Regions from separate parts of the Ensifer sp. GW823-FHT05D09 genome, predicted to be linked through region 1. Evidence: riboswitches for the same ligand, from Rfam matches in the RefSeq annotation. Region 1 holds a riboswitch; each other region holds the start of a gene.
The links. Region 1 has a riboswitch for cobalamin ahead of AC1Q80_RS12385 (CbtB domain-containing protein). Riboswitches for the same ligand answer to the same signal wherever they lie in the genome.
Positions count from the first base shown of each region.

Region 2: it holds a riboswitch for cobalamin, as region 1 does, so the genes downstream of both, metE (5-methyltetrahydropteroyltriglutamate--homocysteine S-methyltransferase) here and AC1Q80_RS12385 (CbtB domain-containing protein) in region 1, are expected to answer to the same signal.
Region 3: it holds a riboswitch for cobalamin, as region 1 does, so the genes downstream of both, AC1Q80_RS04235 (aromatic ring-hydroxylating oxygenase subunit alpha) here and AC1Q80_RS12385 (CbtB domain-containing protein) in region 1, are expected to answer to the same signal.
Region 4: it holds a riboswitch for cobalamin, as region 1 does, so the genes downstream of both, bluB (5,6-dimethylbenzimidazole synthase) here and AC1Q80_RS12385 (CbtB domain-containing protein) in region 1, are expected to answer to the same signal.

Region 1 is NZ_JBXAIA010000003.1:430,343-432,537, forward strand. It holds gene AC1Q80_RS12380 (TetR/AcrR family transcriptional regulator) at 1-544, shown strand, start outside; cobalamin riboswitch at 544-813, shown strand; gene AC1Q80_RS12385 (CbtB domain-containing protein) at 857-1,033, shown strand; gene AC1Q80_RS12390 (CbtA family protein) at 1,231-2,025, shown strand; gene AC1Q80_RS12395 ((2Fe-2S)-binding protein) at 2,095-2,195, opposite strand, start outside.
Region 2 is NZ_JBXAIA010000005.1:298,745-300,939, reverse strand. It holds gene AC1Q80_RS17315 (LysR substrate-binding domain-containing protein) at 1-175, opposite strand, end outside; gene AC1Q80_RS17310 (hypothetical protein) at 282-653, opposite strand; cobalamin riboswitch at 650-869, shown strand; gene metE (5-methyltetrahydropteroyltriglutamate--homocysteine S-methyltransferase) at 967-2,195, shown strand, end outside.
Region 3 is NZ_JBXAIA010000001.1:865,749-867,943, forward strand. It holds gene AC1Q80_RS04230 (DUF6656 family protein) at 1-407, opposite strand, end outside; cobalamin riboswitch at 724-925, shown strand; gene AC1Q80_RS04235 (aromatic ring-hydroxylating oxygenase subunit alpha) at 1,032-2,195, shown strand, end outside.
Region 4 is NZ_JBXAIA010000002.1:580,749-582,943, reverse strand. It holds gene AC1Q80_RS08550 (SDR family oxidoreductase) at 1-724, shown strand, start outside; cobalamin riboswitch at 837-1,044, shown strand; gene bluB (5,6-dimethylbenzimidazole synthase) at 1,090-1,881, shown strand; gene AC1Q80_RS08540 (DUF2865 domain-containing protein) at 1,790-2,195, opposite strand, start outside.

The DNA.
Region 1 (2,195 bases):
GCGCATGAGCGAAGTCGCTGAAAAGGCTGGAATTTCGATCGGATCGCTCTACCAGTACTTTCCCGACAAGGCGGCGATCGTGCGCACGCTGGCCGAGCGCTACAATGCGGTGTGCAACGAGTGTATCGCGGCCGAGCTTGCCAAGGTGACGTCGCTCGCCGAGCTGCGTGAAGCCTTCGCCGTATTGTTCGACATCTATTACGATATGTTCCTGGCCGAGCCCGTCATGCGCGATATCTGGTCGGCGATGCAGGCCGACAAGGCGCTGCGCGAAATCGACCTCCAGCAAAGCCGTGCCGGTGGCCAGCTTCTCGCCGACGTCTGGGCGCGGTTTGCGCCCGGCACGCCGCGCGAGGCGATCGATAGCGCCGCCTTTTTGATCATGCATCTCGGCGATTGCACCATGCGGCTTGCGGTCTCGGTGGACCGGGCCGAGGGCGACCAGATCGTCGAGGCCTATAAACGCATGATCCTTCGGGATTTTGTCGCGGATGGGCCGGGCGGCGGCGCAAGTTTAATTGACATCTCCGGGGTGCGATCCTAATCATCATCAGATCGATTGGTTCCCGCAACGCGAACGCGTTTCGGGAGTAAACGGGAACGTGACGGATGGACCCATGCTGGGCATTCAAATCACGGCCGACCCCGCGACTGTAGAGCGACGTGAATGCGCCGTTCCGGAGCGATCCGGAAGAAGCCACTGGAGACGAGACCGCGAGAGGGCGGACCTTGGCTCTGGGAAGGCGAGGCAAATCCAGGGTGATCTCACCCGACGTCCTGAGCCAGGAAACCTGCCAGTCGATGCGGGCATAGGGCCCAAACCGGGAAATTTCCCGATGCCATCACGGAGGTTGTCATGGCTACGTCTACAGTTTCGAGCATTCCGCTCTCCCTCAGCGATCGTCTGACCGCGGGTATCATCGCGCTTCTCATCGGCGGCTTCCTCGTCTTCGGCGCGGGCCTGGCGAATTCGGCCGTGCTGCACGACACCGCGCACGACACCCGCCACTCCTACGGCTTCCCCTGCCACTAAGCGATGCGGAGGGACGCGACATGCGTTCCGCGTCGACATAGCTGCGGACAAAAACGCTTCCGGCAAACAGCCGGACGCGTTTGCTTGCGTCTGATGCAGACCAAAGATCTGCCGGCCGGAGCCGTTCGCAGGATTGCCAATGGGACACGGCGCTGCCTGCAAGGCGCATGGCGCGCCGATATCGAGGGATATCGAAAATGATTGTCAGAACGCTTCTGGCCGCGATCGTGGCTGGATTGATTGCCGGTGTCTTCATGACCGGCGCCCAGGAACTGCGCGTCGTACCGCTGATCCTGCACGCGGAAGAATTCGAAGGCGCGGCACCGGCAGCCGGTGAACAGCCCGCCGCCCAGCCGGGAACGGCCGATCCGGCCGCCGCAAACCACGAGCAGCATTCGTCGCTGAAGGCGGTTTCGCCGATTGGCGCCCTGCTCGACGCGCTGTCGCCGATCACGCCCGCCTACGCCCACGAGGGCGAACACGAGGAAGGTGGCATCATGTTCGGCATGAGCCGCTTCTCCGGCACGCTGATCGCCAATCTGGTGACCGGCTCCGGCTTTGCGCTGCTGCTGGCCGGCGTCAGCCTCGTCATCGGCTATCCGATCACGCTCAGGAACGGCGCGCTCTGGGGCGCCTGCGGCTGGCTTGCCGTACACATGCTGCCGGCCATCGGCCTGCCGCCGGAACTACCGGGCTTCCCGGCCGCCGAGCTCGGCGACCGCCAGGTCTGGTGGCTGGCAACGGTGGCGCTTTCCGCCGTCGGCCTTTATCTGCTGGTCCTGCGCGAAGAGATCGTTGCCAAGATCATCGGCCTCGTGCTGATCGCAGCACCCCACGTCTATGGCGCGCCGCAGCCGTCGGATATTTCCAGTAATGTTCCGGCCGTACTGGGCGCCGAGTTCGCCGTGGCGGCGCTCGCCACCACGCTCGCCTTCTGGATCGTGCTCGGCGTCGTCTCGGGCTTCATCAACGACCGTTTCGCCAAGGCGTAAGCCGCCCGGCCACCGTGACAAACGAGCCCCTGATATCGCCGATATCAGGGGCTCTGTCGTTTGAGATGATCAGCCCGTCTGCGATGCAAGCAGATGCGCCTGCAATCGTTCCCGACGCTCCTGCGGCGCCAGCAGCACGCAACTGTCGCAGAAGCTGCCGCCTTCGGTTC
Region 2 (2,195 bases), on a different contig from region 1:
CTTCCCTGGGCAGGCGGACAAAAAGAGCCGTGCCGGTGCGGTCCTCCAGCAGCCGGATCTGATAGCTGACTGCAGCCTGGGTCATACCCAGCTCCTGCGCCGCGCGGGTGAAACTCAGGTGCCGGGCGGCAGCCTCGAAGGCGCGCACCGCGCTCATGGGGGGAATCTTGCTCATGCGTTGAGATAAGCATTCTTTATGGCAGCATGCGAGAAACCGCTTTGCGCGAAACCGTGAAAATCCTCAATTTTCTCGCGAACACACCACCGCAGAAATGAAGGGGTTAGCAATGCCGAGCGCACTGCGATCGATCATCCGCCATGTCTGGAGTTTTGCCAGGAGAGCCGCCGACATCACGACGACAGTCGATACATTCAGCGAATTCCAGCTCCGAGACATCGGCCTGACGCGCGACAATGACAGCATTCGCGCGCGTGCAGGCGACATTGCCATTCCATGGCAGCCCGTAAAAGAGCCCGATCCCGGCAACGCTCCGTCGCCGCTTGTAGCCGATGACGGCGTGGTTCCCCTGCAGCAGCCTGTCGTGATGCGGTGCCGCGCGCCGTTGCCGCAAAATTCCCCAGCCCATCGAAACTTGAAAATAAAGACATAAACATTTCTTTATGCGATTGACCTGCCCGTCTTTGCAGGGCATTGTCAAACAATCGTGGTTCTGCGGCCCGTCTTGCGACGGGCCGGAGCTAAGAGGGAATACGGTGCGGCGCCGCAAGGCGCCCATGCCGGAGCTGCCCCCGCAACTGTAAGCGGCGAGCGGCCGTCCAATGATGTCACTGAGGGAGACGCCTCGGGAAGACGGGACGGTTCGTGTTGACCCGCAAGCCAGGAGACCTGCCGCGATCGATAACGTCCACGGGCGGGGTGTCCGATGTGCCGCCTTGACGAACGAGCCTGCCTCGGTCGTGGATGCGTCGCATTCAAAGCCTTGCCCACAACCTCGGGGTAAGGAAATGACCATCAAGACAGCCAATCTCGGCTTCCCACGTATCGGCAGACACCGTGAACTGAAGTTCGCGCTGGAGCGCTATTGGGCCGGCAAGATCGACAGACAGGATCTGCTCGCCGTTGCCGCGAGCCTTCGGGCGGAAAACTGGGCCGCGCAAAAAACGCGGGGGATCCAGATCATTCCATCGAACGACTTCTCACTGTACGATCAGGTTCTCGACACATCCGTGCTCGTTGGCGCGGTGCCGCCGGCCTATGGCTGGAAAGGCGGCCCGGTCGATCTCGACACGTACTTCGCCATGGCACGTGGTTCGACGACCGCGACCTGCGCTTCCGGCTGCACCCATGGCGGCCCGGACGGCGGCAACCAGGCGCTGGAGATGACCAAGTGGTTCGACACCAACTATCACTACATGGTCCCGGAATTCGCTGAGGACCAGCGCTTCGAGCTGACGCGCAACGCACCGCTGGAGGCCTTCCTTGAAGCGAGCGCGCTTGGGCATGTCACCCGTCCCGTCGTGCTCGGCCCCGTGACCTTCCTGAAGCTCGGCAAGGCGCCTGCCGGCGGGTTCGAGCCGATCGAGCTGATCGAGCGGCTGGTGCCCGTCTATGTGAAACTTCTCAGAGAGCTTGCGAACGCCGGTGTCGAATGGGTGCAGATCGACGAACCCTGCCTTGTGCTCGATCTCAACGAGCGGGAACGCCAGGCGCTGGCACTGACTTACCGGACGTTCGCTTCGGAAGTACCGCAGTTAAAAATCATGCTTGCGACCTATTTCGGCGCGATCGGTGACAACCTGCCGATAGCGCTTTCACTGCCGGTCACCGGGCTGCATCTCGATCTCGTGCGGGCGCCGCAACAGCTGGACGCCCTCATCGAGTCGGCGCCAGCACAGCTGGTTCTGTCGCTCGGGGTCGTCGATGGCCGCAATGTGTGGCGGACGGATCTTGCCGGTCTCTTCCGCCGGCTGCAGCCGCTGGTCGAGGCGCATGGCCGCGACCACATCGAGCTTGCGCCGTCGTGCTCGCTGCTGCATGTGCCTGTTGATCTCGATCTCGAACGGGCGCTCGACCCGGAGCTCGTCACCTGGCTTGCCTTCGCTCTGCAGAAACTGGACGAGCTCAGCCTGCTTGCCCGCGCCTTCGAGCCCGGCCTTGCCCATCCCGAACAGGTCTTTGCAAAATCGATCGCGGCCGCCGAAGCGCGGCTCACCTCGCTGAAGGTCCATGACCC
Region 3 (2,195 bases), on a different contig from region 1:
TGGATACGCTCGAAGAAGTGCTTTTCGTCGCCGAGATCGCAGAAGAAGTTGGCGAAGTAGAAGGACCAGGTCACGTCCTTGGATTGGGCGAGATGTGTTCTCGCGGCCGTCACATGGCAATAACCCAGATGCGGCCGGCCGGCGAGCGTGCGGTGGAAGATCATCTTGGGAAACTGGATCGAGGTGTGGAAGCCGTTCATCCGCTTGTGCGTCGTTTCGCCGGCGGTCGTCAGCTTGTGGCCGGTGCGCTGGGCAACCTCGTCATAGCTGAGATAGCGCCGTTCGCGCTGCGACCATTGCCGCCTTTCGATGCGGCCGGTGCGCAGGAACTCGGTATGGACCGCTGTCTTCGGAGCGATCGTGGGCAGCTTCTCGGCTGCGGCGTCGTAGTATTTGAGCTTTGCCATGGACTTCAATGCGCTGTTTGCCGGTTCGGCCGGTTTCTCCGTCAGGCGACGCTAATGCATTATGGTTAATGGAAGATTTCATTGCGCCGGCCAGGATGGATGAGCCGACGCCGCAACGGATGTCGCAAAATGGCGAAGGCTTCGCGCTTTCGCGCCGGCTTTGCCGGAAAAAACGACAACTGCCCAATATTTGATCTATCTCATTGTTTATAATGACAAATAGTCGGCCTTGTGGTGTTTCAGACACGGGATGCACTGTGTCGTCTTTCTGGAATTGGATGTCGTTAATCGGCAGCTGCGACGACGGCTTCCGCGATTAGATATGCCTACTCAAGGTGCCGCCTCTTAGGGAAGACGGAGAATTGGGAAGCCGGTCAAAACCCGGCGCTGCCCCCGCAACGGTGGTGGAGCGAAAGCCTCGGCAAAAAGCCACTGGACGGTTCCGTCCGGGAAGGCGCCGGGCTGGTCCTTGCGGATAGCTCCTGAGCCCGGAAACCAGCCTTGACACGAATAGACCGTAACGGGTTGCGGCGGGCAGCCGGATCGGAGCCGTCATCGCACAGGCATTGCGCCTGCGTGGGTTCCAGTCCTGCCTCTCCGAAACAAGGCCAACGAGGATAGGACATGGACATCAAGGGCGATATGCTCCGCAAGCTGAAGGGTCGACGCGACGGCTACAGCCTCGACCGGGCCTTCTACATCGACCCCGACTACTACAGGCAGGATCTCGAGAGCATCTGGTACAAGGACTGGCTGTTCATCGGCCACGACTGCGAGGTCCCGCGCGCCGGCAACTATTTCACCGTTCAGGTCGGCGACTACCCCGTCGTCATCGTCCGCGACCGGCAGGGCACGATCCGCGCGCTGCACAATTCTTGCCGTCACCGCGGTTCCCGCGTCTGCTCGCAGCACAAGGGCTCATCGGCCAAGCTCGTCTGTCCCTACCATCAGTGGACCTACGAGCTCGACGGCACGTTGCTCTTTGCCCGTCAGATGGGCGAGGATTTCGACAAGGCCGCCCACAGCCTGAAGCCGATCCACTGCGAAACGGTCGGCGGCTACATCTTCATCAACCTGTCCGAACAGCCGATGGACTTCGCTCCGTTCCGCGACATGGTCGCGCCCTATCTCGCGCCGCACCGCCTCGGCGAAACCAAGGTCGCCTTCGAAAGCACCATCATCGAGAAGGGCAACTGGAAGCTCGTCTGGGAAAACAACCGCGAGTGCTACCATTGCGCAGCCAACCATCCCGAGCTTTGCCGGACCTATCCGGAAGCCCCGACGGCGACCGGCGTGCAAGGCGCCAAAGATGATCCTGTCATCGCCGCCCATTGGGAAAAATGCGAAGCGTCCGGGCTTCCGAGCGAGTTCCGCATGTCCGAGACCGGCCAGTTCCGCTCGGCGCGCATGCCGTTGATCGACGACGCCGAGAGTTACACCATGTCCGGCGCCCGCGCCGTGCGGCGGCAATTGTCGGCGGATGTCAGTCAGAAGCATATCGGTACGCTGCTTCTGTTCCATTATCCGTCGACCTGGAACCATGTGCTGGCCGACCATGCGATCACCTTCCGCGTTTTGCCGCTCGGGCCTGAGCTGACGCAGGTTACGACCAAGTGGCTGGTCAACAAGGATGCGGTCGAGGGCGTCGACTACAATCTGGAAGAACTGACGCACGTGTGGACCGAGACCAACGATCAGGATCGCCAGATCGTCGAGGAAAACGCTTTCGGTATCCGCTCGCCGGCCTACCAGTCAGGGCCCTATTCGCCCGATCACGAAGGCGGTGTG
Region 4 (2,195 bases), on a different contig from region 1:
CGGGGCCGAAGGCATCGTCATCTGCGGGCGCAACACTGCCAAGGGAGAGGCGAAGGCTGAGGAGATCCGCAAGGCGAGCGGCGCGCAGGTGCTTTATGTCGAAGCGGATCTCGAAAAGGTCGAAGATGCCCGAAAGGTTGTCAACGCCTGCGACGCCACCTTCGGGCGGGTCGATGCGCTGGTCAACGCGGCAGCAATCACCGATCGCGGCACCATTCTCGATACAAGCCCCGAACTCTTCGACCGGATGTTCGCCATCAATGTGCGGGCGCCGTTCTTCCTGATCCAGGAGGCTGTCAAGGTTATGCGAAGGGAGGGCACTCAGGGCACGATCGTCAACATCGGTTCCATGTCGGCCATGGCCGGGCAGCCGTTCATCGCTGCCTATTGCTCGTCCAAGGGCGCGCTGGAGACGCTGACCAAGAACACGGCTTACGCGCTGTTGCGCAACCGTATTCGTGTCAACGGTCTCAATATCGGATGGATGGCCTCAGAGGGGGAAGATCGCATCCAGCGAGAGTTTCACGGTGCTGCAGCCGACTGGCTGGAAAAGGCGGCCGCCAGCCAGCCTTTCGGCCGGCTTGTCGATCCCAAGGAAGTCGCGCGCGCCTGCGCCTATCTGTCCTCGAACGAATCCGGCCTGATGACGGGGTCGGTCATCTGCTTCGACCAGTCGGTCTGGGGTGGCTATGACGGCTCGCCACATCCCGTCGCCCCGCTTTGATAGTGAGCCGCAAGGGCAGCGGTCGAAAGGTCTCCGATGTCGACCGCTGCCGAAAGGCTCGCACGGTGCCGGCGGGCACCCACCGAGTTGCTTGTCATTCCCTATGGGCTGTGCACTTATGGCGTCGTCAGGTGCCCGCGACGCGGGAGAATCGGGAATCCGGTGTCACTCCGGAACGTGCCCAACGCTGTGACGGGGACGGCTGCCCCAGGGATCTTGAGTTTTCTCAAAGTCTTGCCACTGGATCTTCATCGGATCTGGGAAGGCGGAGCGGCCGGGGGATCCGAAGTCAGAAGACCGGCCTGGCAAGATAGACCGAAACCCGCGCGGACGGCGGAAGGTTGTGCATTGTTGGGGATCGAACGATGCTGACTGACGCGAATGGCGGCCTTGCGGCCGCAGAAGCCTTTTCATTTGACGAGCGCGAAGCCGTCTACCGCGCCATCGAAACACGCCGGGACGTGCGGGATCAGTTCCTGCCCGACCCCTTGCCTGACGATCTGGTGATGCGCCTGCTCAATGCAGCGCACCGGGCGCCATCGGTGGGGTTCATGCAGCCATGGAATTTCGTCGTCGTGCGCCAGGCGGAAACCCGCGAGCGGGTCTGGCAGGCGTTTTCCCGCGCCAACGACGAAGCTGCGCTGATGTTCGATGGTGATCAGCGCGCGAAATACCGCTCGCTGAAACTGGAGGGTATCCGCAAGGCACCGCTCAGTATCTGCGTGACATGCGATCGCACACGCGGCGGCTCGGTCGTTCTCGGGCGCACCCACAATCCTGACATGGATGTCTATTCCACCGTCTGCGCCGTCCAGAATCTCTGGCTTGCCGCGCGCGCTGAAGGCGTCGGCGTCGGCTGGGTCAGCATCTTTCATGAGAACGAGATCAAGGCGATCCTCGGCATACCCGATCATGTCGTGATCGTCGCCTGGCTTTGCCTGGGCTTCGTCGACCACCTCTACCGTGAGCCGGAACTGGCGGTAAAAGGCTGGCGCCAGCGCCTGCCGCTGGAGGAACTGGTATTCGAGGAAGGTTGGGGAGCCTGCCGGAAGGCTGACGCCGCGATCAGTTGCTCTGAACCGGTTGGTAAGCCGGACCCTTGGGGTGGCGAAGGTCGATCGACGTTTCCTCCTGGGGCAGGAACGTCGGCCCGATGACCCGCACCTTGCTCTTGGCGGGATCGTAGGGGCGCTCTTCAGCGGGAACCGTCACCTTGGCAGAAGGGGCATCTGCCCCCTTATTGCCTTCGATGACGATGATCGAGGACTGACTATCGCTGGAATTGCCGCCGCCTGCCTTGGGCGTTGTTGCCACCGTCTTCGGGATCTGGCAGCCGCAGATGCCGGGCTTGCCGACGTCTCGCGTCCGGTAGGCAAAGGCGTTCGGCAATTCCCGATAGGGGCGTCCAGTCGAGGCGGAAACCATCTGGTCGCTCTCTTCGGTCGCAAGCTCGTGGAAGAAGAGCTCGGTT